4 regions of the Streptomyces sp. NBC_01006 genome follow, and region 2 is predicted to be linked to each of the others. Evidence: riboswitches for the same ligand, from Rfam matches in the RefSeq annotation. Region 2 holds a riboswitch; each other region holds the start of a gene.
What was found. Region 2 has a riboswitch for cobalamin ahead of metE (5-methyltetrahydropteroyltriglutamate--homocysteine S-methyltransferase). Riboswitches for the same ligand answer to the same signal wherever they lie in the genome.
Positions count from the first base shown of each region.

Region 1 (7,014 bases), 1.6 Mb from region 2:
GGGGCCACGACCGACTCGCGCACCGCGCCCCGCAGGGAGACCCGGAGCCCGTCCTCCTCGTCGATGCCCAGACCGTGCTGGAACGGGAGGACGCCGTACGTCCCGCGCCCGGTCAGGGAGCGGAGCATCTCCATGCCGGGCTCCAGCAGCGACACGTCGCCGCGGAACTTGTTGACCATGTATCCGGCGATCAGCGACTGGTCCTCCGGCGACAGCAGCGCCGTCGTCCCGAAGAACGAGGCGAAGACCCCGCCGCGGTCGATGTCCCCGACCACGACCACCGGGAACCGCGCGGCCCGCGCGATGCCCATGTTCACGATGTCGGTCCGGCGCAGGTTGATCTCGGCCGGACTGCCCGCCCCCTCGCAGATCACGGCGTCATACGTGCCCCGTAGCTGCTCCAGGCAGTCCGTGACGACACCGAGAAGCTGCTCCTGCCGCCCGCCGTGGTAGCCCCGGGCGCTCATCTCGCCCACCGGCTTGCCCAGCAGCACCACCTGGCTGCTGCGGTCGCTGCCGGGCTTGAGCAGCACCGGGTTCATCAGCGCCGTCGGCTCCACGCGCGCCGCCTGCGCCTGCATCGCCTGCGCGCGCCCGATCTCGGCGCCCTCGCGCGTCACGAACGAGTTCAGCGACATGTTCTGCGCCTTGAACGGCGCCACCTTCACGCCCTGCCGGGCCAGCCAGCGGCAGATGCCCGCCGTGACCACGCTCTTGCCCGCGTCCGATGTGGTGCCCGCGACGAGGAGTCCCCCGCCGAGCTTCCCGCCGCTCATCCGCGTCCCTTCCGTATGCCGTGCGACACCGCACAGCGCAGTGCCACACACGCCCCCAGCGCCAGCCACGTCACCTGACGCGACAGCCGCACCGCGCGTTCGATGTCCGCGACCTGCACCGGCCTCCCCGCCTCGCCGTTCAGCACGGCCCGGTGCTCGACCCGCCCCCCGTACGCCAGGGTGCCCCCCAGCCGTACGCCGAGCGCCCCGGCGAAGGAGGCCTCCACGGGCCCGGCGTTCGGGCTCGGGTGCTCGGCGGCGTCCGCCCGCCAGGCCCGTACGGCTCCCCGCCGGTCGGGCCCGGCCAGTACGGCGGCCAGGGCGGTCAGCCGGGCGCCCGGCCAGCCCGCGAGGTCGTCGAGCCGGGCCGAGGCCCAGCCGTAGCGCAGGTAGCGCGGCGACTTGTGGCCGACCATCGCGTCCAGGGTGTTCACGGCGCGGAAGGCCAGCAGCCCCGGGACACCGGCGACGGCGCCCCACACCAGGGCCCCGACCACCGCGTCGGAGGTGTTCTCGGCGACCGATTCCACGACGGCGCGGGCCATCTGCTGCTCGTCCAGGGCCTGGGGATCGCGCCCGCACAGGTGCGGCAGCCGCTCGCGGGCCACCTCGGCGTCCCCGGCGGCGAGCGCCCCGCCGATGGCGCGGGCCTCCCGGCCCAGCGAGGTGCCGCCGACGACGGCCCAGGTGGCCGCCGCGGTCAGGGCGATACGGGCGGCCGCGGGCCGGGAGCGCGCGGCGCGGGCGCCCAGCGCGCCGACGGCGGCCGCGCCCCCGGCGCACAGGAGGGTGTGTATGACGCCCCGGCCGCGGTCGTCGCGCCACAGGGCGCGCTCGACGGCGGCGGCGGCTCGTCCGAAGGCGGCCACGGGGTGCCCTCGGCGCGGATCACCGAGGATCCGGTCGCCGATCAGGCCCGCCGTGGCGCCGTACGCGAAGACGCGGTCGGCACGCATGGTGCAGGTATGTCCTCACTCAGGGTCCGCGCCCTGGTTCGACGTGTCCGGCGGTGGGAGTTCCTGGCTCCCGGGGCGCACGGCGCACATGCCGCGTGCTCCCCGGTGACAGTGGCGGGACCGCGCCGGATTCGCACCGGACTTCCTCTCCATGCCGCCGTATTGGCTCGGGCAGTCCACCACGCACCGCGAAGGCCCGTCAACTCGCCGTTGACCTGCGGCGAGGCAGGTCACAGACACGGGTCACGGACGTACGAAAGCTCCCCCCGGGAAACCCGGAGGGAGCTTTGGCACGTCGTGCCCCGATCGGTCGGATCAGGTCAGCTGATGATCAGGTAGATCCCGTACCCCACGGCCGCCGCGACGAGCGCGAAGGAGGCGTACGCGCCGCTGCGGGCGAGGGTGGCGGTGCCGCCCTGCTCGGTGGCGGCCTCGTGCTTGGAGAGGCCCACCAGGCCCAGCGTGAACAGGGCCACGAGGCCGACGGTGGCGGAGAGGCTGACCCCGAAGACGGAGCCGAGTGCTGCCCAGTCGATCTTCATACTGCGGATTCCTCTGTCGTTCTCGGGGTCAGACCGCTGCGGCGGGAGCCGCGGGCGTCGTCGGAGCGGCCGCCGGGATGGTGGCCTTCAGGGCTTCGTCCGTGACCGCGGCGGTCGTACCGGCGGCCGCCTCGGCAGCGGCCTCGGCGGCCACGGTCGGCGGGACGGTGACGGCGGCCATGGCCGTGGTGACGACACCCGGCTCCTCGGCCACGGCCGGCTGCACCTCGTTGACGTTGCTGTGGTCGACGACCTGGCGGCGCGAGATGACCCAGATGGCGACGCAGGAGGCGATCAGGAAGAGCGCGACGGCGGCGACACCGACGTCACCGGTGCGCATGACCAGCTCGGCACCGGAGGCGACGGCGGCCGCGGCCGGCAGGGTCAGGCCCCAAGCGATGAACATGCGGGTGGCGGTGGACCAGCGGACCACGCCGCCCTTGCGGCCCAGGCCCGCACCCATGACGGCGCCGGAGCACGCGTGGGTGGTGGAGAGGGAGAAGCCGAGGGTGGAGGAAGCCAGGATGACGCTCGCGGCCGAGGTCTGGGCGGCGAAGCCCTGCTGCGGCTGGAGGTCGGTCAGGCCGCTGCCCATGGTGCGGATGATGCGCCAGCCGCCCAGGGAGGTGCCCAGGGCGATGGCCATGCCGGCGGAGATGATGACCCAGACCGGCGGGTTGGCGCCGGAGTCCAGGGCGCCGCCGGCGATGAGCGCCAGGGTGATGATGCCCATCGTCTTCTGCGCGTCGTTGGTGCCGTGCGCGAGGGAGACGAGACCGGCCGAGGCGATCTGCCCGGCGCGGTAGCCCTTGGTGGCGGTCTTGCCACCGACCTTGCCGCCGAGCTTGTACGTGACCTTGGCCGCCAGCATCGCGGCCACACCGGCCACGATCGGCGCGGCGACCGCGGGGAGCAGCACCTTGGTGACGAGCGTGCCGCCGTTGACGGCGCCGAGGCCGGCGGAGGCGACGGCCGCGCCGACCAGGCCGCCCATCAGCGCGTGGGAGGAGCTGGAGGGGAGTCCGACCAGCCAGGTGACGAGGTTCCAGAGGATCGCGCCGACGAGGGCCGCGAAGATCACTTCTGGCTGGATGCCCTCTTCGTTGACCAGGCCCTTGGAGATCGTCTTGGCGACCTCCACGGACATGAACGCGCCGACGAGGTTGAGCACGGCGGACATGGCCACCGCCGTCTTGGGCTTGAGGGCGCCGGTCGAGATGGTGGTGGCCATCGCGTTGGCTGTGTCGTGGAAACCGTTCGTGAAGTCGAACACGAGAGCGGTGATGATCACGATCCCGAGGAGAAGCGTTATGTGCTCCATTTACCCAGGCTTCTGTTTGACGTCAGTGGCTCGGCGACCGTAGGCAACCTGGATGAACGGAAGGTGAACTGACTCGGGCGGAGCGGTGTACTGGACCATCGTGTCATCGGGACCTTCATCCCCATTTTGCGGCTGATACGGCGATTAATGCACGTCAACGGCGGGTAACCGCGTGGCTCCACAAGGGATCCGAGGCCCCCGGGCCCGCCCCGGAGGGCTTCGGGGGGAGATGTAGATCACTCTCGGCCCGCGGGCCCGCCGGACCGCCCGGGCATCTCTTCCCGCCCCCGTCCGGCCCCAATCGGAGCATTCCGCTCCAGTGGCCCGCTCGCCCTCCCGCCCCGACACTGGAGCCGTGCCTTCCGCCACAGCGACGGCCGCGGCCGTCGCGACCACTCTCGTCGGGGCCGGCGCCGCCGCGGTCGCGGCCGGCCGGTACGCCGCCGACGCCGCCCTGCGGCACGAGCCCGGCCGCCCCCTGCCCGGCGGGCCGCGGCTCAGCGTCCACTCCATCGGCTCCGGGCAGATCACGCTGACCCGCTCGCTGGCCTCCCTGCGCCCCGGTGCGTACGGGCTCTGCGCCCCCGGGGTGCACGCCGTGGTCGGGTCCGTGCTCGACGGGGTCGACCACGGCCCGGACACCGTCGTACGCAGGCTCCTCGCCGTCACCCACGGCAGCCTCGACCCCGGCGCCCGGGTCACCCTCACCCCCGAGGTCCACGTGGGGAACCCCCGTACCGCCCTCGGGCTCGACCACGCCGACGTGGACGTCCCCGGCGAGCTCGGCGGACTGCCCGCGTGGTTCGTGCCCGCCGCCCGCGACACCTGGGTGATCACCGTGCACGGGCTCGGTGCCGGCCGCGAGCACCCGATGGTGGTCATGCCGTTCCTGCACCGCCAGCGGATGCCCGTCCTCGACCTCGCCTACCGCGGCGACCTCGGGGCCCCCGCCTCACCGGACGGTCTCGGCCACCTCGGTGAATCGGAATGGCGGGACGTGGACGCCGCCATCCGCTACGCCGTGCGCTACGGCGCCCGCCGCGTCGTCCTGCACGGCTGGTCCACCGGGGCCGCCATGGCCCTGCACGCCGCCGAGCGCTCGGCGCTCGCCGACCGGATCTCCGGGCTCGTACTGGACTCGCCGGTGCTCGACTGGCACACCACCCTGCGCGCGCTCATCGCCGCCCGCCGCACCCCGGCCGCGCTGGTCCCGTTCGCGGTACGGGCCGCCGAGGGGCGCGCCGGGCTGCGCACCGACCGGGCGGCGCCCGGCTCGGACCCCGCGGCGCTGCGCGTCCCGGTCCTGATCTTCCACGGCCCGGACGACACGCTCGCCCCCTGGGAGCCCTCGCGCCGGCTCGCCGCCGCCCGCCCCGACCTGGTCACGCTGCGGACCGTCCGCGAAGCCCCGCACGGGGCCATGTGGAACGCGGATCCGGCCGGATACGAGGAGGCCCTGAGGCGCTTTCTCACCCCTCTTATGTGAAGGCCGTGTGCCGGACGGGACAGGGAGGGGGCATTATCCCGGTATGTCCTCCTGCCGAGTGGCGATAATGGCTGGTTCCGTTTGGGCTTTCGGCCGGTGACGGGCGAGACTGCTTCCGTGACGTCCCGAAAGCCTGATGAGCAGTTGGCTCGCGACTCCAGACTCCGACTCGTCTCCCCGCGTTCCGTCGCCGCGGCCCGCAAGGCGGTGACCGACCGACGCGCCCGTCCCGCTTCCCGGCCCCCGGCGGGCACCCCGGCCACGGCCGAACTCGCGCGGCGGGCCCGGGCCTCGCTGGCCGACGCGGTACGGCTCGCCCGCTGGGCCGAGCTCAACCTCGGTGCCGGCGACGGGGGCAGGCCCGCCCCGGCGGGAGCGCTGCCCGCCGCCGACGTCGAACGCGCCGCCGGTGAGCTGAACCTGACACACGGGCAGATCCGGGTCGGATGGGACCGCGCCCGGCTCGCGGGCCTCGTCGAGGTGCACGGCGGCCAGGCCAGGCCCGGCTGGCGGCTGCGCGCCTGGGACCGGGACGACACCGCCGTACTGCGCGGCTGGGTGGCCCTGTTCGACGCCTGGTCGCTGGTCCACCCGGCCCCCGCCGACATCGCTCCCGCGGTCGTCGCGGAGGTGGTCGAGGCGATGCCCCAACTGCTGTCCCTGCTCCAGCTGTCCGCCGGTCCCGTGACCGTTCCGGACCTGCTGGACCTGCTCGGGCAGCGGGTCACCGAACTGCGCGACGAGCGCTGCGAGATCCCGTACGACGCCCCCGCGCGCGAGACCCCGCCCGCCGACGGGACACCGGCCACCGACTCGGCGGCCGAGCCCGAGACCGCCCCCGAGGCCATCGGCCACACGGCGCCCGTCCCGCTCGCGCGGCTGCTGCGCTGGGCGCTCGGCGGGCTCGCCGCCGTCGACGCCGTCACCCTCGGCCCCGCGCAGGCCGCCCTCACCCCGCTCGGCAGCTGGGCCGTCTGGGTCAAGCTCGAACAGATCTGCGTCGCCGCGCAGAGCCCCGCCGGGAACATCGAGCAGTCCGCCGCCGCGATGCTGCACGGCTGCGCCCGGCTCACCCCCGGACCGGCCCGCGCCGAGTACCAGGCCTGGCTCGCCGCCCGGCCCGTCGGCCACGCCGTCAGCGAACTGCTCCACGCCGCCCGCGGCGAGGACGCCCTGCTGCGCGGGCTCGCCTTCGAGGCCCTGCGCGTGGTCGGCGCCCCGGCCGAACCCGAGGTGCGCGCCGCCGTGCGCGACGCGGCCCTGCGGCCCTACGCCCTGCTCTGGCTCGCCGAGCACGACGGGGTCGATCCCGACGAGGCCCAGGACGTGCTCACCGCCGAGGAGACGACCTGGCTCTGGGTGGACACGGCGGCCGCCATCGCCGACCACGGCGAGGCGGACCTGCTGGCGCGCCACCTCGACTCGGCCGTCCGGACCACCGTCCCGCGGCTGCTGGACGAGGTCCGCGCGGTCGGCCATCCGCGCACCGTCCAGGTCCTGGTCGCCCTGGCGGCCGCGCACCCGGATCCGGCCCTGGCCAAGGCGGTCCGCCGGGCCGCCTTCCAGGTCCACACCGGCGGCGCGTAGTACCCGCGGCGGTCCGTACGGAGGAACGCGCCGCGGGTCTCAGACCTGCGGCGCGTACGTCCCGAAGCTCCAGATGTTGCCCTCGGCGTCCTTGGCCATGTAGTCGCGGGATCCGTAGTCCTGGTCGGTGGGCTCCATCAGGATCTCCACGCCGTGCTCCGCGGCCCGCCGGTGATGGGCGTCCACGTCGTCGACCACCACGTAGACCCCCACGGGCCCGCCGTCCCCCATGGACTTGTCGAACACGCTGCCGGTGCCCTTGCTGCCCAGCATCACCAGGCCGTTGCCGTAGGACAGCTCCGCGTGCATCACCGAGCCGTCCTCGCCCTCGTACACCGCGACCTGA
Region 1 is NZ_CP108700.1:2,255,599-2,262,612, reverse strand. It holds gene OG509_RS10240 (cobyric acid synthase) at 1-776, opposite strand, end outside; gene OG509_RS10235 (cobalamin biosynthesis protein) at 773-1,732, opposite strand; cobalamin riboswitch at 1,770-1,928, opposite strand; gene OG509_RS10230 (hypothetical protein) at 2,053-2,274, opposite strand; gene OG509_RS10225 (anion permease) at 2,303-3,595, opposite strand; gene OG509_RS10220 (alpha/beta hydrolase family protein) at 3,951-5,081, shown strand; gene OG509_RS10215 (hypothetical protein) at 5,199-6,668, shown strand; gene OG509_RS10210 (VOC family protein) at 6,708-7,014, opposite strand, start outside.
Region 1: another riboswitch for cobalamin. It lies ahead of OG509_RS10235 (cobalamin biosynthesis protein); the one in region 2 lies ahead of metE (5-methyltetrahydropteroyltriglutamate--homocysteine S-methyltransferase).

Region 2 (7,014 bases):
GGGTGCGGAGGCGGTGGAGGAGGACTGCTACCCGCTCTACTCTCTCGTCACGCTCGACGGGCGCGAAACGCCGTCCGCGGCGGCGGTCGCCCTCCCGTTCGTCATTGCGCTCGCCGCCGACCCGGCCATGGGTATGCGGGTCGACCTCGTCGAACTGTTGGCGGCGATGCACGCACCGGCCCTGGCGGGCGAGGACTGGTCCGGGGCGTGGGCCCTGCTCGCGGACCCGGATCCGGCGGTGCGGCGGGCGGCGATGGCGCTGCCGGCCGGGATCGCACGGCTGCTGGAGCGGTGGCGGGTCGAGGCGGACCCGACGGTACGGCTGCCGCTGCTGCTCGCCCTCGGCGAGGCCGCCTCCGGAGAAGCCGGCGAGCATACCGACGATGCGCGAACGGTGCTGGCCGGCGTACTGGACGGCGATGACCCGGTGCTGTGGGTCGCGGCCGTGCACGCCTCGGCGGAACTCGACCGGGAACTGCCGGTCAGGCGGATAGACCGGCTGATCGAGGTGTTCTCCGATCTCGCGCTGCCACCACGGTTCGAGAGCGTCTGGTACACCCCGGCCGTCGAGACTCCGTGGACCCGCGAGGACCTGGTCCGATCGACGGCCTGGCTGCTCCAGCACGACCCCGAGGCGGAACTCTGCTTCGCCGTGCGGCTGGTCGAGACGGCGCAACGCTCCGGGGACGCCGCGCTGTGCCGGGAGGCGCTGGACGTGGCGTGGCGGCTCCTCACCGATCGGCGATCCGTGGAGGCCGCCCTGCTCCCTCTCGCGGGCGGGCTGCTGACCGATCCGGACGGCGCCGTGCGGCTGAGGGCGGCGAACATCCTCGCGGTGCTGGGCCCGGCGGCCGCCCCGTACGCCGACGGGCTCGCCGACCTGCTCGACGACGACGCGGCCGACCCGTACCTCGACGGAACGGTCCGGGAAATCGCCCGGTGGGCCCTGACCCGGATCGATGACCCGCGCGCCCTGCCGGGGCTGGTCGAGCAGCTGCGCGCGCAGGAAGAGGAGCAGGGGCGGGGCTACTGCATCGGTGATCCCCGGAGGCCGGAGATCCAAGAGGTGCTGATCCCCCTGCGCAGGCACGCGGACATCCTGCTGCCCGCGATACGGGAGGCGATGCGGGAGGGCACGACCCGAGGGTTCCTTGAGGTGCTGGAGGCCTGGGGCGAGGACGCGCTGCCCGCCCTGCCCGAGCTCATCCCGCTGCTTGCAGACACCAGGACCTCTGTCACCGTGCTGACGATACTGCTGGCGATGGGGCCGGCCGCCGCCTCGGCCGAACCCGCCGTACGGAACTGCCGGGTTCTGGACTACCCGGGCAATCACCACTTGGTGGCGAGGACCGCCGCACACATCTCCGCGGACCGCGGGGCAGCTGCGAGGCTCGTCGGCGAAGCGGTCATGGCAGAGGAGGAGCCCGCGTTCGGCCGCGACGCGGCGTCCGATGCGGACCGGGTGCGTCTCGCGATGGAGAACAGCGCGCATTGGCCGCGGCTCACCGCAGCGATCACGCTCTGGGAGCTCACGGGCCAGGTCGAACCGAGCATGCGGGTCCTGGAGGAGTTCGTCCTGCCGATCGCCGACGGCGGTGACCACTTCGGGTTCTTCGGCGACGCGCTCCGGGCCCTGATCCGGATGGGCGAGATCAGCCCCGCGATCCGGGAAGCGCTGCTGGCGGTGCGCCAGTCCCAGTCCCGCCTGTCCACGCACGGGGGATACCCGATGATCCTCCACGACAAGGAACTCCGCGGCTTGGTCGAGGAAGCCCTCGCGTGCACGAGTACCGACTCGGCGGTGGGAACGGCTGCCGCAGGCAATCCGTGACCACTTCGGCGGCCGGCCCGGGGCCCGTGAGCACGAAGGCCGCTCACCGCGGTGGGGACGCGATCGGGCCGGAACATCGGGAGACGGATGTTCCGGCCCGAATGCGGATCAGACGGTTGCGCTACCGGTTTCCGTGCGGACTTGGTGGGCTGCGGCCACCAGGTTTTGCAGGGAGGTGCGGGTCTCGGGCCAGCCTCGGGTCTTCAGGCCGCAGTCGGGGTTGACCCAGAGGCGGTCGGCCGGGATGGCCTCCAGACCCTTGCGGAGCAGGGCCGCCGCCTCCGCGGCGGAGGGGACGCGCGGCGAGTGGATGTCCCACACGCCGGGGCCGGCCTCGCGCGGGTAGCCGTGCGCGGCGAGCTCGGTCGCGACCTGCATGTGGGAGCGGGCTGCCTCCAGGCTGATGACGTCGGCGTCGAGATCGTCGATGGCCTGCACGATGTCGCCGAACTCCGCGTAGCACATGTGCGTGTGGATCTGGGTCTCCGGACGCACCCCCGAGGTCGTCAGCCGGAAGGCCTCCGTGGCCCACTCCAGGTACTCGGCATGGCCGTCGGCGCGCAGCGGGAGCGTCTCCCGCAGCGCGGGCTCGTCGACCTGGATCACAGAAGTACCGGCGGATTCCAGGTCGTTGACCTCGTCCCGCAGGGCGAGTCCGACCTGGCGGGCGGTCTCGCCGAGCGGCTGGTCGTCGCGCACGAAGGACCAGGCGAGCATCGTGACCGGGCCGGTCAGCATGCCCTTGACCGGCTTGGCCGTCTGCGCCTGGGCGTACGTCGTCCAGCGCACGGTCATCGGTTCCGGCCGGGAGATGTCCCCGGCCAGGACGGGCGGGCGCACGTAGCGTGTGCCGTAGGACTGCACCCAGCCGTGCTGGGTGGCGAGGTAGCCCGTCAGCTGCTCGGCGAAGTACTGGACCATGTCGTTGCGTTCGGGCTCGCCGTGTACGAGGACGTCGATGCCGGTCTTCTCCTGGAAGGCGATAACCTCACGGATCTCGTCCTTGATGCGCTTCTCGTAGCCGATGGTGTCGATGCGGCCGGCCCGCAGGTCGGCTCGGGCCACCCGCAGTTCGCCGGTCTGCGGGAAGGACCCGATGGTCGTCGTGGGGAGCAGCGGCAGGCCCAGGTGGGCCCGCTGGGCGGCCGCCCGGTCGGCGTACGGCTGGGCCCGGCGGCCGTCCGCGTCGGTGATCGCCGCGGTGCGGGCCCGGACCGCGGGGTCGCGGGTGATCGGGGACGTGGCCCGGGAGGCCAGGTCGGCGCGGTTCGCGGCCAGTTCGGCGGTGATGGCGTCGGCGCCCCTGGCGAGTCCGCGGGCCAGCGTGGTGATCTCGTTCGTCTTCTGGCGGGCGAAGGCCAGCCAGCGGCGGACCTGCGGATCGATGTCGCGCTCGACGGCCGCGTCCAGCGGGACGTGGAGGAGGGAGCAGGAGGCGGCGACGTCGACGCGGTCGGCGAGACCGAGGAGGGTGCCGAGGAGGGACAGCGACTTCTGGTGGTCGTTGATCCAGATGTTGCGGCCGTTGACCACGCCCGCGACCAGGCGCTTGCCCGGAAGTCCGCCGACGGCGGCGAGGTCGGCGAGGTTGGCGGCGGCCGCATCGGTGAAGTCGAGGGCCAGGCCTTCGACGGGTGCCTTGGCCAGGACGGGCAGGGCTTCGCCGAGGCGGTCGAAGTAGGAGGCGACGAGCAGTTTGGGGCGCTCGGTCAGGGCGCCGAGCTCCCGGTAGGTGCGTGCGGCGACGTTCAGCTCGGCCGGGGTCCGGTCCTGGACCAGGGCCGGCTCGTCGAGCTGCACCCACTCGGCGCCGGCCGCGCGCAGGTCGGCGAGCACTCGGGCGTAGACGGGCAGCAGCCGGTCCAGGAGGGTGATCGGCTCGAAGTCGGCGGCGACGCCGGGCGCGGGCTTGGCGAGGAGGAGGTAGGTGACCGGGCCGACGAGGACCGGGCGGCCCGCATGACCGAGCGCCAGGGCCTCCTTCAGCTCGGCGACCTGCTTGGCGGAGTCGGCCGTGAAGACGGTGTCCGGCCCCAACTCCGGTACCAGGTAGTGGTAGTTGGTGTCGAACCACTTGGTCATCTCCAGCGGGGCCACGTCCTGGGTGCCGCGCGCCATCGCGAAGTACCCGTCGAGCGGGTCGGCCGTGACGGCCGCCCGGTGGCGGTCGGGGATCGCGCCGACCATGACCGTGGTGTCCAGGACGTGGTCGTAGTACGAGAAGTCGCCGGTCGGAACCTCGGTGATGCCGGCGTCGGCCAGCTGGGCCCAGTTGGCCCGGCGCACGTCGCGGGCGGTCTCCCGGAGGGTCTGCGCGGTGACGCGGCCCTTCCAGTAGCCCTCGACGGCCTTCTTCAGCGCGCGGTCGTGGCCTTGCCGGGGGTAGCCGTACACGGTGGCCTGTACTGCCGCGGCTGCGGACTGGGTGGTCACGGAACTCTCCTTCGCGAGCGTGTCTCCATGGACCCGGTGAGGGCCGAGGACGCGAAGGGTGCCGCAACGGGCGGACCCCCGGGGCCACGTACGACGGGTACGCGACGGGGAAGATCCGCCTGGAGCACGCCGACCCGCCCACGAGGTCACCGGGAAACCGGGCGCGGTCGTTCGCGCACGGGCAACGGGCAGGTCTTCGGACTCGCGGGCACGTCTCGTCGTACGAGACTCCTACTGGCCGTCGCTTCCCAGGACCGGTTCCGGTCCCAGTGCGTATGACGGCGGTCGTTCCCGCTCACCGCTGCGGGGCAGTCCCGGATTCCCACCGGGTTCCCTCTTACGACGCATCCCGCCTGGCGGACGGGGCGAACCAGCTGCGAGGCCCACAGTAGGTCGATGACCGGGGAATGAACACCGCTTTCCACATGTCGGACGCTGAAATGAGACACGGTGGGGGTGCGGCGACACCACTCGCCACACCCCCACCGCTCCCGCGCGCCTCCGGAGCACCCTCGGCCCGGAGACCGTGCCGGGGCCCTCAGTCCCGGCCGTACGTGTGGAACCCGCGGCCGGTCTTACGGCCGAGCAGTCCCGCCTGCACCATCCGCCGGAGCAGCGGGGGCGGGGCGTAGAGCGGTTCCTTGAACTCTTCGTAGAGGGACTCGGCGATCGCCGCGACCGTGTCGAGGCCGATCAGGTCGGCGAGCTTGAGCGGTCCCATCGGGTGGGCGCAGCCCAGTTCCATCCCCGCGTCCACGTCCGCGGCGCTCGCGAAGCCGGATTCGGCCATCCGGACGGCCGACAGGAGGTACGGGATCAGCAGCGCGTTGACGACGAACCCGGCCCGGTCCCGGGAGCGGACCACGGTCTTGCCCAGGGTGTCGCGGGCGAAGTCCTCGACCGCGGCGAGTGTGTCCGCCGACGTGTGGAGCGAGGACACGACCTCGACGAGCGGCAGGACGGGCACGGGGTTGAAGAAGTGCAGGCCCACCACCCGGTCCGCGCGGCTCGTGGCCATGCCCAGCCGCATGATCGGGATGGCCGACGTATTGGTGGCGAGTATCGCCTCCGGGTCCTCGACGATCTTGTCGAGCGCGGCGAAGACCCCCGTCTTGGCATCCGGGTTCTCGGTCACCGCTTCGATGACGAGCTGCCGGTCGGCGAGGTCCTCCAGGTCCCCCGTGAACACCAGCCGGGCGAGGGCGTCCTCGGCGGAGATCCGGTCGAGCTTCCCGCGCTGCACGGCACGTTCCAGGGAGACGGCGACGCGGTGACCGGCGGCGCGGGTCGCGGTGGCGTCCGCCTCGGCGACGACCGTGTCGAGTCCGGCACGCGCGCACACCTCGGCGATGCCCGCGCCCATCCGACCCCCGCCGACGACTCCGACGCGCCGGATCCGGGCCGGCCGCACTCCGGCGTTCACGCGTTCACCTGCACGATGGTGCGACGGACGAGGTGGCGGGTGTAGGCCTCGGAGGTGAAGAAGGCGGGCAGCTGCACCGAGAGCGCACAGTCCACGAAGACCTCCCGCGCCTCGGCAACGAGGGCCCGCAGGTCCTCCGCTTCCAGGGCCGCACATTCGGCGTCGAGGAGGTCGGTGACCACCACCCGGTCCACCCGGTCGTGGCGGAGCCACTGCCAGATCTGGACGCGGGCGATCTCGGCGGTCGCGGCGTCCTCCATCAGCCCGTTCAGGGCGACGGCTCCGCTGCCGCGCAGCCAGGCGTCGAAGTAGCGCAGAGCCACGGCCACGTTGGAACGGATGCCCTCCTGCGTGGGCGGGGCGGCGACCCGGCGTACGGACAGCAGGTCGCCGGCCGTGACCTCGACGTCCTCGCGGGTCCGCTCCCGCTGGTTCGGACGGTCTCCCAGGACGTTGCCGAAGACCTCGCGGCAGACGGGGACGAGCCCGGGGTGGGCGACCCATGAGCCGTCGAAGCCGTCCTGCGCCTCCCGTTCCTTGTCGAGCCGCACCTTGGCGAGGACGGCGTCGGCGTCCGCGTCCCGGCTGGGGACGTGTGCGGCCATGCCGCCGATGGCGTGGGCGCCGCGCCGGTGGCAGGTCCGTACGAGGAGTTCGGTGTAGGCGCGCATGAACGGGGCGCTCATGGTGACCTCGGCGCGGTCCGGGAGCTGGAAGTCGGTGCGGTGACCGAACGTCTTGATCAGGCTGAAGAGGTAGTCCCAGCGGCCGGCGTTCAGCCCCGCGCTGTGCTCGCGCAGCTCGTAGAGGATCTCCTCCATCTCGAACGCGGCCGTGATCGTCTCGATCAGGGCGGTCGCGCGCACGGTGCCCCGCGGGATCCCGAGGAGGTCCTGGGCGTACACGAAGATGTCGTTCCACAGGCGGGCCTCGTACCGGTTCTCCAGCTTGGGGAGGTAGAAGTACGGGCCGTACCCGGCGTCGATCTGCCGCTGCGCGCAGTGGAAGAAGTACAGGCCGAAGTCGACGAGGGAGGCGGACACGGGCCGGCCGTCGATCTCCAGGTGCTCTTCGAGGAGGTGCCAGCCCCGCGGGCGCACCATGATCGTGGCGAGGTCCGGCCCGAGGCGGTACTCCTTGCCCTCGGGGGTGGTGAAGTCGATGCGCCGGTCGATGGCGTCGATCAGGTTGATCTGGCCGCCGATGACGTTGTTCCAGGTGGGGGCGGTGGCGTCCTCGAAGTCCGCCATCCACACCTGCGCACCGGAGTTGAGGGCGTTGATCGCCATGCGGCGTTCGGGCGGTCCGGTGATCTCGACCCTGCGGT
Region 2 is NZ_CP108700.1:643,347-650,360, forward strand. It holds gene OG509_RS02865 (hypothetical protein) at 1-1,831, shown strand, start outside; gene metE (5-methyltetrahydropteroyltriglutamate--homocysteine S-methyltransferase) at 1,940-4,264, opposite strand; cobalamin riboswitch at 4,434-4,654, opposite strand; gene OG509_RS02875 (3-hydroxybutyryl-CoA dehydrogenase) at 4,803-5,687, opposite strand; gene aceB (malate synthase A) at 5,684-7,014, opposite strand, start outside.

Region 3 (7,014 bases), 5.1 Mb from region 2:
GATGCGTGGCGGACCAGAAGTATCCGATCGACTTGTCGAACCGCCGCGTCAGCTCCAGCCCCGACGAGGGCTTCTCCATCAGGGCGGTGAGGATGGCGTGCGGCAGCGACATGCCGCCATCCTAGGGATGCAGACCCCTACCGCCAGGCGGACAGGGCTTCCGGGGTCTTCGGGCCCGGGTCCTGGGGGGCCAGCAGGGCGTGGGCGCGGAGGAAGGACGCCACCGCCGGGGACCAGGCCTGGCGCAGCCCTGCCGAGGCCAGGAGCCGCGGGTCCGACAGGAGGGTCTGCGCGGGGCCCGTGCGGATGCCCGACGGGGTCAGGACCGCCGCGTCGTCGGCCCAGCGGACCGCCAGGTCGACGTCGTGCGTGGCCATCACCACCGTGGTGCCGGCCGCGCGCAGCCCCGCCAGGACGTCCAGCAGGCGCTCCTGCCCGTCCGGGTCCAGGCCCGCCGTCGGCTCGTCCAGGATCAGCACCCGCGGAGCCATCGCCACCGCCCCCGCGATCGCCGCGCGCTTGCGCTGGCCGTACGAGAGCAGGTGCGTCGGGCGGTCCCGCAGCGCCGTGATGTCCAGCGCGGCGAGCGCCGAGTCCACCCGGGCGCGGACCTCGTCCGCCGCCAGCCCCAGGTTCATCGGGCCGAACGACACGTCCTGCTCCACCGAGGCCGCGAACAGCTGGTCGTCCGGGTCCTGGACCACCAGCTGCACCGCCGAGCGCAGGCGGGTCAGCCCCGCCCGGTCGTACGAGACCGCCGTGCCGTCGAGGCGCAGCGAGCCCGGGCCGGGCCGCAGGCCCCCGCTCAGCAGCCGCATCAGCGTGGTCTTCCCGCTGCCGTTGCGGCCCAGCAGGACCAGCGCCCGGCCCTCGGCGATGGCGAAGTCCACGTCGGCGAGGACCACCGGGCCGTCCTCGTACGCGTAGCCGGCTCCGGCCAGTTCCACCAACGGGTTCGAGCGGTCCAACGGGTTCACGGGTAAAGCCCCTTCAGGGTGAGGGTCAGGGTGATCAGGGCCGCCAGCAGGGCCCCCGACGCCGCGAGGAACCGCCAGGACAGGGCCGCCTCCGGCACGAGGACCCGCAGCGCGCCGTCGTAGCCGCGCCCGGCCAGGCCCTCCTGGAGCCGCGCCGCGCGATCGAAGGCCCGTACGAAGGAGGTCGCGGCGAGCCCGGCCAGCGAACGCCACAGCGCCGCCCGCCCGGACTGGCCGAGGCGGGCCGCCTGGGCGCGCCGGACCTGGGCCATCGAGTCCAGCAGCAGGAAGCCGATGCGGTACATGACCAGGGCCACGTCCACCACCGGCGCCGGGACCCCGGCCCGGACAAGCCGGGGCAGGACGTCCGAGACGGGCGTGGTGAAGGCGAACAGCAGCACCCCGAGGGAGGCCGCCGAGGTCCGCAGCAGCAACTCGGCGGCATGCAGGGGGCCGTCGGGCGCGAGCGAGACGAACCCGGCCGGGCCGCCGACGGCGACGAGCAGCGGCAGCGCGCCGGTGAAGCAGAAGCCCAGCGGGATCCGGAAGGCCCGCCACAGTTGCCGCCCGGCCACGCCCGCCGGGCCGAGGAGCACGGCCAGGGTGGCGGCGGCGACCAGCGGCCCGCCGGGCCAGGGCGGCAGGCACACGGCGGTGACCGTCAGCCCGAGTCCGAGCAGGGCCTTCTCCAAGGGATGGCGGCGGCGCCACCGACTGCCGTGCGCCGCCACGTCGATCGGCAGCACCGGCTACGACTCCGCGCCGGCGGGATCCGCCGTCGGAGCCGGGGCCGCGGCGCGGTCCGCGGCACGCGTGGCAGCGGCAGCGGCGGCGGCAGTGGCGGCGGCAGTGGCCTGGCGGCGGCCCTTGCGGACCCCGAAGTAGTACGCGAGCACGCCCGCGCCCAGTGCCGCCTGGAGGGCGAACAGCGCCGACTCCACCTCCGCGGAGGGGGGTTCGTACAGCGGGGAGAACCACGGCTCGTAGTCCGGCTTCAGCTCGGTGATCGCCGTCTCCGCCTGCGCGTCGGCGCCCGTGAACGGCTCCTCCTTGCCCTCGCCCATCCCCAGCGCGATCGGCAGTACGGCAAGCATCGCCACCAGGAGCAGCAGCAGGCCGTTGATCTTCGCGTTCCGGCTCATGCTCATCGGACCGCCGCCTCGTGCCCGCTGCGCCCGCTCAGCTTCGCCACGCCCAGCCGGACCAGGTCCGACTTGCTCGACTGCATCAGCAGCCGCATCACGAGCACCGTCAGCAGCCCCTCGCTCACCGCGAGCGGGATCTGGGTGATCGCGAAGATGCCGCCGAACTTCGCGAGGGCGCCCGGGAACCCGGTACCCGGGTCGGGGAAGGCCAGCGCCAGCTGCACGGAGGTGACGCAGTAGGTGACCAGGTCGGCGAAGAAGGCACCGAAGAAGACCGTCACCATCAGCGGGACGTCGAAGCGCTTCAGCAGCAGGTAGACCCCGTACCCCGCCCAGGGTCCGGCGATCGCCATCGAGAAGACGTTCGCGCCGAGGGTGGTCAGCCCGCCGTGCGCCAGCAGCAGCGCCTGGAAGAGCAGGGTGATAGTGCCGAGCACCGCCATGATGGGCGGCCGGAACAGGATCGCCCCGAGCCCGGTCCCGGTGGGGTGCGAGCAACTGCCCGTCACCGACGGGATCTTCAAGGCGGACAGGACGAACGTGAATGCTCCGGACGCCCCGAGCAGCAGCGTGCTCTCCGGGTTCGCCTTCACCTCGCGGGTGAGGGCGCGGACCCCGTGGACGACGAAGGGAGCGGACGCGGCGCCCCAGGCGACCGCGTGCAAAGGGGGCAGGAACCCCTCGGCTATATGCATGTGTGGGGAGACCTCTCCAGCACCTCGTGGATGGACGACGCGCCCCGGCCGGTCTCCTGGCTCACGGGTGCTGATGCCCTGGCTCCGCCTTCCCGGGCGGTGCGGAACCTCCCGCGCCGCCCAGTGGCTTCCCGCAGGATGGAGCCGGACTTCCCGTTCACAGTGGCGAGGGCCGCACCGGTCTTCCACCGGTTTCCCGAACACCAAGGCCCGTTGACCCTAGGGGCTGTTCTGAGTCCGGATCACAATCGGGGCGTTCGGCCTTCGTTCGGGCGCTTCGGCTGGTAGCACGGTTGTATGACGCGTGGTGATCTGACCGATGGCGAATGGGAGTTGATCGAGCCGCACCTCCCGCTGGGGGCGTCCGGGCCGATCCCTGACCTGCGCAGTTACTTCAATGCGGTGATGTGGAGGTTCCGTACCGGCTGCCCCTGGCGGGACGTGCCGGCAAGCTACGGCTCCTGGTCAACGATCTACGACCGGTTCCGCATGTGGGCACGTGGCGGGATCTTCCAGACCCTCATGGACGTGGTGATCGCCGAGGCGGCGGCACGCGACGATGTCGACCTCAGCCTGGTCAGCGTGGACTCCACCGTCGCCCGCGCGCATCACCACGCGGCGGGCATGGTGGTCGACCCCGAGCTCCTGGAGGACCTGGAGAAGGCCTTGATGAAGGAAAAGGGGCTTCGGCAACCGGACAAAACGACTCCGTAGCCGAGGGGCCCGAGGGCGGTGAGGAAGCCGAACGGGCACGGCGCCGCGCGGTACGCCGACGCCGCAAGGTCCGGCTGAAGGCCGCCGAGCTGGGACGCTCCCGGGGCGGGCTGACCACCAAGGTGCACCTCGCGACCGACCGGCGCTGCCGCCCACTGTCCATCATCCTCACCCCCGGACAGGCCGCGGACAGTCCGCGGTTCATCCCGGTCCTGGAGAAAATCAAGGTGCGTGTTCCGATGGGCCGCCCCAGGACCCGGCCGGACGCCGTAGCCGGAGACAAGGCGTACTCCTCCCGCGCCAACCGCGCCCACCTGCGAAGACGCAACATCAAGGCGGTGATCCCGGAGAAGGCCGACCAGGCAGCCAACCGCAAGAAGCGGGGCTCACAGGGCGGCCGCCCGGTCTCCCACGATGCCGAGCTCTACAAAGACCGGAACACCGTCGAGCGTGCCATCAACAAGTTCAAGGAATGGCGGGGGCTGGCCACCCGCTACGACAAGACACCTGAGAGCTATCTCGCCGGACTCCACCTGCGAGGATCCATCCTTTGGCTACGCAGCCTCCCTGGCACCCCGTGATCCGAACTCAGAACAGGCCCTAGTCGGAGGGACGGACCGGCACCAACCCGGCCCGGCTGGTCGCACGTTCAAGGACGGCTGCCCCTTCAACGACCGCGACGCGACCTGGGCGGCTGGTGTGCGCGGCCGCGCCGGGCCGGTACGCGTGCACGCAGGACTGGTTCGGCAACGGGGACCCGGCGGTACCCGTCCAGCCCTCGCCCCCACTCCTAACCGCACACGTTGCGGTGTGCGACGTCCAGCACGAACCGCTCGGGCGCGTGCAGCTTGAAGGTGCTGACGGAGGGCTTGGCGCCGAAGGCGGCGCCGAAGGTCACGTACCCCTCGAAGTCGCCGGTCAGGGCGAGGCCCTTCAGCTGCGGCAGGTGGATCTTGACCAGCTTCGGGCCGTGATACGTGCTGTTGCCCGCGCGGTCGTGTGCCGCGGCGGGATGCAGCCGGATCTCCAGGAAGTACTTCCCGGCCAGCGGTACGGGTGCGCCGGACCCGTCGTGGACCAGCCGGGGGACGCGGGTGACGGTGGCCTGGGGAACGTATCCCCGCAGGTCGATGACGATGCGGTCGTACGTGCAGTGCCCGCCCCAGCGGGCGTTCACGACGAGCGGCGTGGGCGTGGGCCGGACGGCGGCCGAGGCCGGCGCGGCGAGGGTGATCCCGGCGGTGAGCAGCGCACCTGTGGCGAGGGCCACGAGCTGTCGGCGGCGGAGGTGGTTCATGACGTCCCCCTGGTTCTGAGGAGGCGGGGACCGGTGTCACTGCTGAGGACACTTCCGGCAGGCTCATGGTTCCACTCAAACCGGACTAAATTAAAAGGAAACGTCCTCAATGCTGACTTATCGGGGCAGGAGGGTGCTGAGCTCGGCGTCGAGGTCGTAGTGGCGCCGCTCCTCGCCCCGTGGCACCAGAGCGACCAGCCGCCGGCACAGCGCCCGTACGTCCTTCGCCCGGGCGGACACCACGCAGCTCTGCGCGCCGTTGCTGAAGGCGAGGAAGACCCGCGGCTCCCCGCCCTGCCACCGCGGCCACACCTGGATGTCCCCCTCGCCCGTCGCGCAGGTCTCCCCGTCGAGCAGCAGGTCCCGGGAGAAGACCCAGTGCGCCAGGTGCATCCCGGCGCCCCGGAAGTCGAGCGCCAGCTCGTAGGGCCGGTCGCGGCGGTAGGTGAAGGCCCCGCACACCGGCACGGGCTCGGGCGAGGCCTCCAGCCGGAGCGGGAGGACGCGGTACTCGATGCCGTCCATGCGCTGCGCCTCTCTGTCGTGTCCCGGCCGGGGGGCATGCGGCCCTCGCGGGCCCCTCCGGGCAAGCTAGCCCACCCCGCGGCCGCCCCCGTGGGTCGAAGGTCCCGACCCCGGGGGCCGCTGGGCCCGTCTTCTCACAGGAACGGGGCGGGAACGCGAAGGGGCCCGCCCTCCGGGGGGAGGGCGGGCCGCCGCGTCACCGGTCCGTTACGGGACGGGGTTGAACAGGAAGGAGTCGTTGGACTGCCCGATGGCGGTGAAGCCGGAGCCGTTGGCCTGGGCGCCGTTGCTCTGGTTGGAGGCCCCGGAGCCCGTGGCGATCTGCTGGGTGGTGGAGGAGTTGCCGACGTTGCTGCCGGCGACCCCGCTGCCGAGGATCTCGCCGACGGCGGCGTTGGACGAGACGCCCGCACCGGCTCCGTTGTCGGCCTGGGCCGTGCCCGCGAAGAGTGCGACGGCGAAGGGGAGCGCTGCGACAGCCGCCAGGCCCGCAAACCTCGGTTGGCCTGCGAATTCACCGTGTTGGGGAACGCCGGAGGGGCCCGGCGCAGCGCGCCGGGCCCCTCCTTCGTCATGCGTGCCGGATCAGAGGGTCAGCATTCGATGACGTTGACCGCCAGGCCGCCGCGGGCGGTCTCCTTGTACTTGATCTTCATGTCGGCGCCGGTCTCCTTCATGGTCTTGATGACCTTGTCGAGGGAGACCTTGTGGGTGCCGTCGCCGCGCATGGCCATCTTGGCCGCGGTGACGGCCTTGACCGCCGCCATGCCGTTGCGCTCGATGCAGGGGATCTGGACGAGGCCGCCGACCGGGTCGCAGGTCAGGCCCAGGTTGTGCTCCATGCCGATCTCGGCCGCGTTCTCCACCTGCTCCGGGGTGCCGCCCAGGACCTCGGCGAGGGCGCCCGCCGCCATCGAGCAGGCCGAGCCGACCTCGCCCTGGCAGCCGACCTCGGCGCCGGAGATCGAGGCGTTCTCCTTGAAGAGCAGGCCGATCGCACCGGCCGCCAGCAGGAAGTCGACCACGCCTTCCTCGTCGGCGCCCGGCACGAAGTTCACGTAGTAGTGCAGGACCGCCGGGATGATGCCCGCGGCTCCGTTCGTCGGAGCGGTGACCACCCGGCCGCCGGCCGCGTTCTCCTCGTTCACGGCCATCGCGTAGAGGGTGATCCACTCCATCGACAGCGCCTGCGGGTCGCCCTCGGAGCGGAGCTTGCGGGCGGTGTTCGCGGCCCGGCGCCGGACCTTCAGGCCGCCCGGCAGGATGCCCTCGCGCGACATGCCGCGCCCGACGCACGCCTGCATGACCCGCCAGATCTCCAGCAGGCCCTCGCGGATCTCCTCCTCGGTGCGCCAGGCCTTCTCGTTCTCCAGCATCATCGCGGAGATCGACAGGCCGCTCTCCCGGGCCATGCGCAGCATCTCGTCGCCGCTGCGGAAGGGGTACTTCAGCACCGTGTCGTCGAGCTTGATCCGGTCCTCGCCGACCGCGTCCTCGTCCACCACGAAGCCGCCGCCCACCGAGTAGTACGTCTTCTCCAGCAGCGGGGCGCCCGCGGCGTCGTACGCGAAGAGCGTCATGCCGTTCGCGTGGTACGGCAAGGACCGGCGGCGGTGCAGGATCAGCTGGCTCGGCTCGTCGAAGGCGATCTCGTGCGCGGC
Region 3 is NZ_CP108700.1:5,709,452-5,716,465, forward strand. It holds gene OG509_RS26275 (PadR family transcriptional regulator) at 1-112, opposite strand, end outside; gene OG509_RS26280 (energy-coupling factor ABC transporter ATP-binding protein) at 138-977, opposite strand; gene cbiQ (cobalt ECF transporter T component CbiQ) at 974-1,723, opposite strand; gene OG509_RS26290 (energy-coupling factor ABC transporter substrate-binding protein) at 1,727-2,119, opposite strand; gene OG509_RS26295 (energy-coupling factor ABC transporter permease) at 2,122-2,817, opposite strand; cobalamin riboswitch at 2,846-3,054, opposite strand; partial or broken gene OG509_RS26300 (IS5 family transposase) at 3,115-4,112, shown strand; gene OG509_RS26305 (hypothetical protein) at 4,322-4,828, opposite strand; gene OG509_RS26310 (SsgA family sporulation/cell division regulator) at 4,946-5,353, opposite strand; gene OG509_RS26315 (hypothetical protein) at 5,561-5,839, opposite strand; gene OG509_RS26320 (L-serine ammonia-lyase) at 5,947-7,014, opposite strand, start outside.
Region 3: another riboswitch for cobalamin. It lies ahead of OG509_RS26295 (energy-coupling factor ABC transporter permease); the one in region 2 lies ahead of metE (5-methyltetrahydropteroyltriglutamate--homocysteine S-methyltransferase).

Region 4 (7,014 bases), 5.8 Mb from region 2:
AGATCACCGCGGACGCCACCCAGGCCGTGACCCGCCGCAAGACCGGGCTCTTCGGCGAGACCCGCGGCACCCAGCCCACCGGCTGGACGGGCGACAAGGGCTTCGTCGGCGGAACCAAGGACGCCGACACCGGCCTCACCCACATCGGCGCTCGCGACTACGATCCCCTGACCGGGCGGTTCATCTCCGTCGACCCGATCATGGACCTGAAGGACTCGCAGCAGCTCCACGGCTACACCTACTCGAACCAGAACCCCTTCACGTTCTGGGACCCCACCGGCAAGCAACTCGAAGAGTGCGCCAGCGGCATGTACAAGTGCCACAACGGCAACGACCCGTACGACTACGGAAACCGCTACGAGACCATAGTGGAATCCGTCGGCGGAACCCTCGACCCGGAGTACGTTCGCCTGAAGCACTATGGGTGCGCGAACTCCGCTTGCCGCAGCTCGGGCAGTTCGGGCAGCTCACGCAGCTCAGGGCGGACGGGCGGCTCCACCGGTTCCGGCAACGGCACCCAGGCACCGCCTCCGCCCCCGCCCCCGGTGGTGGTGCTTGCGGCTTCCGAGCCGCATCCGCAGAGCGACAACCGCAGCCTGTGGGAGAAGACGAAGGACTGGTTCGGCGACAAGTGGGACAAGTACACGCTGCCCGTCGAGGCGAATGACACCAGCGGGGCATGCCTGAGCGGCTCGCTCGGGATCGGCGGAGGTGTCACGGCCTCGGTCTGTCTGATCGGAACCAGCCGGCCCGACGGCAAGACCGAGTACGGTGTGAGTTTCAGCAAGGGCACTGAAGCCCCTTCCGTGGGGGCAAATCTGCAGCTTTCGGGTATGCGCAGCAATGCGACGGACTTCGAGCAGCTGCGAGGTGACGGCTGGGGCGGCAGCCTGACGGCGTCCTACGGACTGTCGCTCTCGACGGCCCATGAACGCTCGATCGGCTCCAGGAACATCAGGAACGAGCCCGTAGGAACCACCAGTTTCAGCGCGGGTATCGGTGTCGGTGCGGAGGTCGGCCTCAGCCAGACCTACGGCACCAGGATCGGGCACCTGTTCACCCTGGACTGAAGGTGAAAGTAAAGTGGCACATATGACAGATGAGGCTCACGTGGTGATGACCACAGCAGGACGGGTGTCTTCCGAGGCGAGCGTGCCCTCCATCATTTTCATGGCACTGTTCGCGGCGCTCGGATTCCTGCTGGCACTCAATGTCAAGGGAATCGCAGACCGGTTCAACGACCTGGTGGCCACCGTGACGTTTGGCATGTTTGACGCCCATCAGACCGGTGTGTACCGCATTGTCGGTGCGGGCCTGGCGCTGCTCGGGTGCATCGGGGTCGCGGTCGAGGTGGCCGTCGGGCTCGGCTGACGCGGCGGGGGCATAGCCTCCCGGCCAAGAAGAAGACCGTCCTCCTCACCCTTCAGTGGTGAGGAGGACGGCCTGCGTTTCGGACGCGACTACTCCGAGTCGGCCTCCAGGTTGCCTTCCGTGTCCAGGTAGACCTGGCGGAGGGATTCGAGGATCTGGGGGTCCGGCTTTTCCCACATGCCGCGGGACTCGGCCTCCAGGAGGCGTTCCGCGATGCCGTGCAGGGCCCAGGGGTTGGCCTCCTCCAGGAAGGCGCGGTTCTCCGGGTCCAGGACGTACGTCTCCGTCAGCTTGTCGTACATCCAGTCCGCCACCACGCCCGTCGTGGCGTCGTAGCCGAAGAGGTAGTCCACCGTCGCCGCCAGCTCGAAGGCGCCCTTGTAGCCGTGGCGGCGCATCGCCTCGATCCACTTCGGGTTCACCACGCGGGCCCGGAAGACGCGGGACGTCTCCTCCACCAGCGTGCGGGTCTTGACCGTCTCCGGGCGGGTCGAGTCGCCGATGTACGCCTCCGGGGCCGTGCCGCGCAGGGCGCGGACCGTGGCCACCATGCCGCCGTGGTACTGGAAGTAGTCGTCCGAGTCGGCGATGTCGTGCTCGCGGGTGTCCGTGTTCTTCGCGGCCACCGTGATCCGCTTGTACGCCGTCTCCATCTCGGCGCGGGCCGGGCGGCCCTCCAGGCCGCGGCCGTACGCGTAGCCGCCCCAGACCGTGTAGACCTCCGCGAGGTCGGCGTCCGTACGCCAGTCGCGGGAGTCGATCAGCTGGAGGATGCCGGCGCCGTACGTGCCCGGGCGCGAGCCGAAGATACGGGTCGTCGCGCGGCGCTCGTCGCCGTGGACGGCCAGGTCGGCTTGCGCGTGGGCCCGGACGTAGTTCTGGTCCGCGGGCTCGTCCAGGCTCGCCGCCAGCCGGACCGCGTCGTCCAGCAGGCCGATGACGTGCGGGAACGCGTCCCGGAAGAAGCCCGAGATGCGGAGGGTGACGTCGATCCGGGGGCGGGCGAGTTCCGCGAGGGGGATCGCTTCGAGCCCCGTGACGCGGCGCGAGGCCTCGTCCCAGACCGGGCGGACGCCGAGCAGGGCGAGGGCCTCGGCGACGTCGTCGCCGGAGGTGCGCATCGCGCTCGTGCCCCACAGGGACAGGCCCACGGAGGCCGGCCACTCGCCGTTGTCCGTGCGGTAGCGGGTGAGGAGGGAGTCGGCCAGGGCCTGGCCCGTCTCCCACGCGAGGCGGGAGGGGACGGCCTTCGGGTCCACGGAGTAGAAGTTCCGGCCCGTGGGGAGGACGTTCACCAGGCCCCGGAGGGGGGAGCCCGAGGGGCCCGCCGGGACGAAGCGGCCGTCCAGGGCGCTCACCACGTGCGCGATCTCGTCCGTCGTGCCGGCCAGCCGCGGGACGACCTCGCGCGCCGCGAAGTCCAGTACGGCCGCCACGTCCGCCGAGTGACCGGCCGCGACCGAAGCCACCGCCTCCGGCGCCCAGTTCGCGTCCTCCATCGCCTGCACCAGCGCGCGGGCCGTCTCCTCCGCCTCGTCGGCGGTCGTCCGGGTGGCCGCGGACTCGTCGAGGCCGAGCGCCTCGCGCAGGCCGGGCAGGGCCGTCGTACCGCCCCAGATCTGGCGGGCGCGCAGGATCGCGAGGACCAGGTTGACCCGGGCCTCGCCGGTCGGCGCGCCGCCCAGGACGTGCAGGCCGTCGCGGATCTGGGCGTCCTTGACCTCGCACAGCCAGCCGTCGACGTGCAGCAGGAAGTCGTCGAAGCCGTCGTCGTCCGGGCGCTCCGCCAGACCCAGGTCGTGGTCGAGCTTCGCGGCCTGGATCAGCGTCCAGATCTGCGCGCGGATGGCCGGCAGCTTCGCCGGGTCCATCGCGGAGATCTGCGCGTACTCGTCGAGGTGCTGCTCCAGGCGCGCGATGTCGCCGTACGACTCCGCGCGAGCCATCGGCGGCACCAGGTGGTCGACCAGGGTGGCGTGCACGCGGCGCTTGGCCTGGGTGCCCTCGCCCGGGTCGTTGACCAGGAAGGGGTAGATGAGGGGGAGATCGCCGAGCGTGGCGTCCGGCGCGCAGGCAGCGGACAGGCCGGCGTTCTTGCCCGGCAGCCACTCCAGATTGCCGTGCTTGCCCAGGTGGATCATCGCGTCGGCGCCGAAGCCGCCGTCCTCCGCGCGCGCCTGGATCCAGCGGTACGCGGCCAGGTAGTGGTGCGAGGGCGGCAGGTCCGGGTCGTGGTAGATCGCGATCGGGTTCTCGCCGAAGCCGCGCGGCGGCTGGATCAGGATGAGCAGGTTCCCGCGGCGCAGGGCCGCGAGGACGATGTCGCCCTCCGGGTTGGCCGAGCGGTCCACGAACATGTTGCCCGGGGCCTCGCCCCAGTGCTGCTCCACGCTGCCGCGCAGCTCGGCCGGGAGCTCGGCGAACCACCGCTTGTAGTCGGCGGCCGGGATCCGGACCGGGTTGCGGGCCAGCTGCTCCTCGGTCAGCCAGTCCTGGTCGTGGCCACCGGCCTCGATCAGGGCGCGGATCAGCTCGTCGCCGTCGCCGGAGACCAGGCCCGGGATGTCCTCGACGGGGCCGAAGTCGTAACCGCCCGCGATGAGGGTGCGCAGCAGTTCCACGGCGCTGGCCGGGGTGTCGAGGCCGACCGCGTTGCCGATGCGGGAGTGCTTGGTCGGGTACGCGGAGAGGACGAGCGCGACCTTCTTGTCGCGGCGCGCGATGTGCCGCAGCCGGGCGTGCCGCACCGCGATGCCGGCGACGCGGGCGGCGCGCTCGGGGTCGGCCACGTACGCCGGCAGCCCGTCCTCGTCGAACTCCTTGAAGGAGAACGGGACGGTGATCAGGCGGCCGTCGAACTCGGGCACGGCGACCTGCGTCGCGGCGTCGAGCGGGGACAGGCCCTCGTCGTTCTCCTCCCAGGCGCTGCGCGAGCCGGTCAGGCACAGGGCCTGGAGGATCGGGACGCCGAGCGCGGCGAGCGCGCCCGCGTCCCAGGACTCGTCGTCGCCGCCGGCCGAGGCCGTGGCGGGCTTGGTGCCGCCCGCCGCCAGGACCGTGGTGACGATCGCGTCCGCCGACTCCAGCTCGGCGATCAGCTCCGGCTCGGGGCTGCGCAGGGAGGACACGTACAGCGGTACGGGCGTACCGCCGGTCTCCACGATCGCGTCGCACAGGGCGTGCACGAAGGCGGTGTTGCCGCTCATCTGGTGGGCGCGGTAGTAGAGCACCGCGATGCGCGGGCCGTACGGGCGCACCGGGGTGCGCTCCAGCGGGCCCCAGGTGGGCGCGGCGGCGGGCGGCTCGAAGCCGTGGCCGGTGAGCAGCACGGTGTCGGAGAGGAAGCGGGCCAGCTGGTCGAGGTTGGCGGGGCCGCCGTGCGCGAGGTAGCCGTGCGCCTCGGCCGCGATTCCGATCGGGACCGTCGAGGCCTCCATCAGCTGCGCGTCCGGGGCCTGTTCGCCGGTGAGGACGACCACCGGGCGGGTCTGCGCCGGCGCCAGGAGCAGGTCGAGGCCGTCCTGCCAGGCGCGCAGGCCGCCGAGGAGGCGTACGACGACCAGGTCGACGCCGTCGAGCAGGGCGGGGAGGTCGTCGAGGGGAAGGCGGGAGGGGTTCGCGAACCGGTACGGCACGGGGCCGTCCGCGGCGGCGCGGGCGCTGAGCAGATCGGTGTCGGACGTCGACAGCAGCAGGATCATGCGGCGGCATGCCTTCCTCGGGGTTTCCGCGCCCCGGGCAGTGTGGACAGCGGGAGTTCCTGACTCACCCGGCGGATCGCTCCGCAGGGTTCACAGTGGCGGGACCGCGCCGGATTCGCACCGGGCTTCCTCCCAGCGGGCCACGTGGCTCCGCCGGTGGTCATCTTAGGTGGCCTTCTCCCTGGCCGGGAGTGGGGGTGGCCCGCGCCCTGGGAGCGGATCCGGGCAGGTCGGGCGGAGGGTGGGGCGGAAGGGGCGGGTGGTGACGGACACAGGTCGGGGTCGGTGAATCGTGGGTATGCTCGCCGCCATGCCGCCCCAGCCCCCTTCCGCCGCACCGCGGGACGAACCGGTCATACGTGACCGCGGTGACGCCTGTCCCGGTGCGCTGCGGCTGCACGCGGCGGACGACGGGCACCTGGCCCGGATCCGGATACCCGGCGGGATGCTCGACGCGGAAGCGGCCCTGCTGCTGGCCGATGCGGCGGACCGGCTCGGCGACGGGCACATCGACCTCACCTCGCGCGGCAACGCGCAGCTGCGCGGGCTCGGCGCGAGCTGCGGCGGCGAACTGCAGACCGTGCTCGTGCGCGCCGGGCTGCTGCCCGCCCCCACCCACGAGCGGGTCCGCAACATCGTCGCCTCGCCGCTGACCGGCCTGGACCGGCGCGGTCTGCCCGACGTGGCGCCCTGGGCCCGGGAGCTGGACCGGCTGCTGTGCGCGAGCGAGCCGGCCGCCGGGCTGTCCGGGCGCTTCCTGTTCGCCCTCGACGACGGCCGCGGGGACGTGACCTCGCTCGCCGCCGATGTGAACCTGGCCGCCGTCCGGGACGGGGGCCGGGCCCTGCTGTGGACGGCCGGCGCGGCGGACGCCCTGCTCGTGGCCGCCGCCGATGCGCCGAGGGCCGCGCTGGTGGCCGCCTCGTACTTCCTCGACGCCGTCCGCCAGGCCGGTACCCGGGCCTGGCGGGTCTCCGAGCTGCCTGCCGAACAGGCTCTCCGTTCCGATGAGTTGGGCGCTCGGCTGGCCGCCGCCGGGGTCTCGGCCTCCGTGGTACGGGGCCGCGCCGCCCTGCGCGGACCGGCCCCCGAACCGGGCGTGGTCCAGGGCCCGGGCGGCGACGCCGCGCTCAGCGTGTTCGCGCCGCTGGGCCGTCTGACCACCGCGCAGTGGCGCAGGCTGGCCGGCCTCACGGGCCGTCTCCGCCTGACCCCCTGGCGCGGGATCGTCGTCCCCGGCCTGCCCGCCCACGCCGCCGAGGGCGCACTCGCCGCCCTCGCCGAGGCCGGGCTCGTGACCGGCCCCGAGGATCCCTGGCGGTCCGTCACCGCCTGTACGGGGCGGCCCGGTTGCGCGAAATCCCTGGCGGACGTACGCGCCGACGCGCGTGCCGTCGTGGCGCAGCAGGCGGAGGCCGAGGCCCAAGGCGAGGCGCAGGCCCAAGCCGAGGCGCAGACGCACGCGCAGGCGACCCGCCCGCTGCCCGTGCACTGGTCCGGCTGCGAACGCCGGTGCGGGCACCCCCGCGGCACCGCCTGGGCGGACGTGGTCGCCACCGCCGACGGGTACGACCTGTCCGCGGCCGGCAGCGCCCCGCGCCGCGGTCTCCCGCCCTCCGAACTTCCCGCGGCCCTCGCGGCCGTACGCCGCACCACCTCCCACGACGCAGCGAAGAAATGAGCGAGTACACAGTGTTCGAGTACGAGAAGGACGGCGCGGCGATCTACCGCCAGTCCTTTGCCACGATCCGCGCCGAGGCGGACCTCTCCGGGCTGCCCGCCTCCGTCGCCCAGGTCGCGGTGCGCATGATCCACGCCTGCGGAATGACCGACCTGCCCCGGGACCTCGGCTACACCCCGGACGTCGTGCTCCGCGCGCGGGCCGCGCTGAACGCGGGCGCGCCGATCCTCTGCGACGTGCAGATGGTCGCCAGCGGCGTCA
Region 4 is NZ_CP108700.1:6,485,484-6,492,497, forward strand. It holds gene OG509_RS29400 (RHS repeat-associated core domain-containing protein) at 1-1,070, shown strand, start outside; gene OG509_RS29405 (hypothetical protein) at 1,093-1,371, shown strand; gene cobN (cobaltochelatase subunit CobN) at 1,461-5,072, opposite strand; cobalamin riboswitch at 5,105-5,243, opposite strand; gene cobG (precorrin-3B synthase) at 5,383-6,753, shown strand; gene OG509_RS29420 (precorrin-8X methylmutase) at 6,750-7,014, shown strand, end outside.
Region 4: another riboswitch for cobalamin. It lies ahead of cobN (cobaltochelatase subunit CobN); the one in region 2 lies ahead of metE (5-methyltetrahydropteroyltriglutamate--homocysteine S-methyltransferase).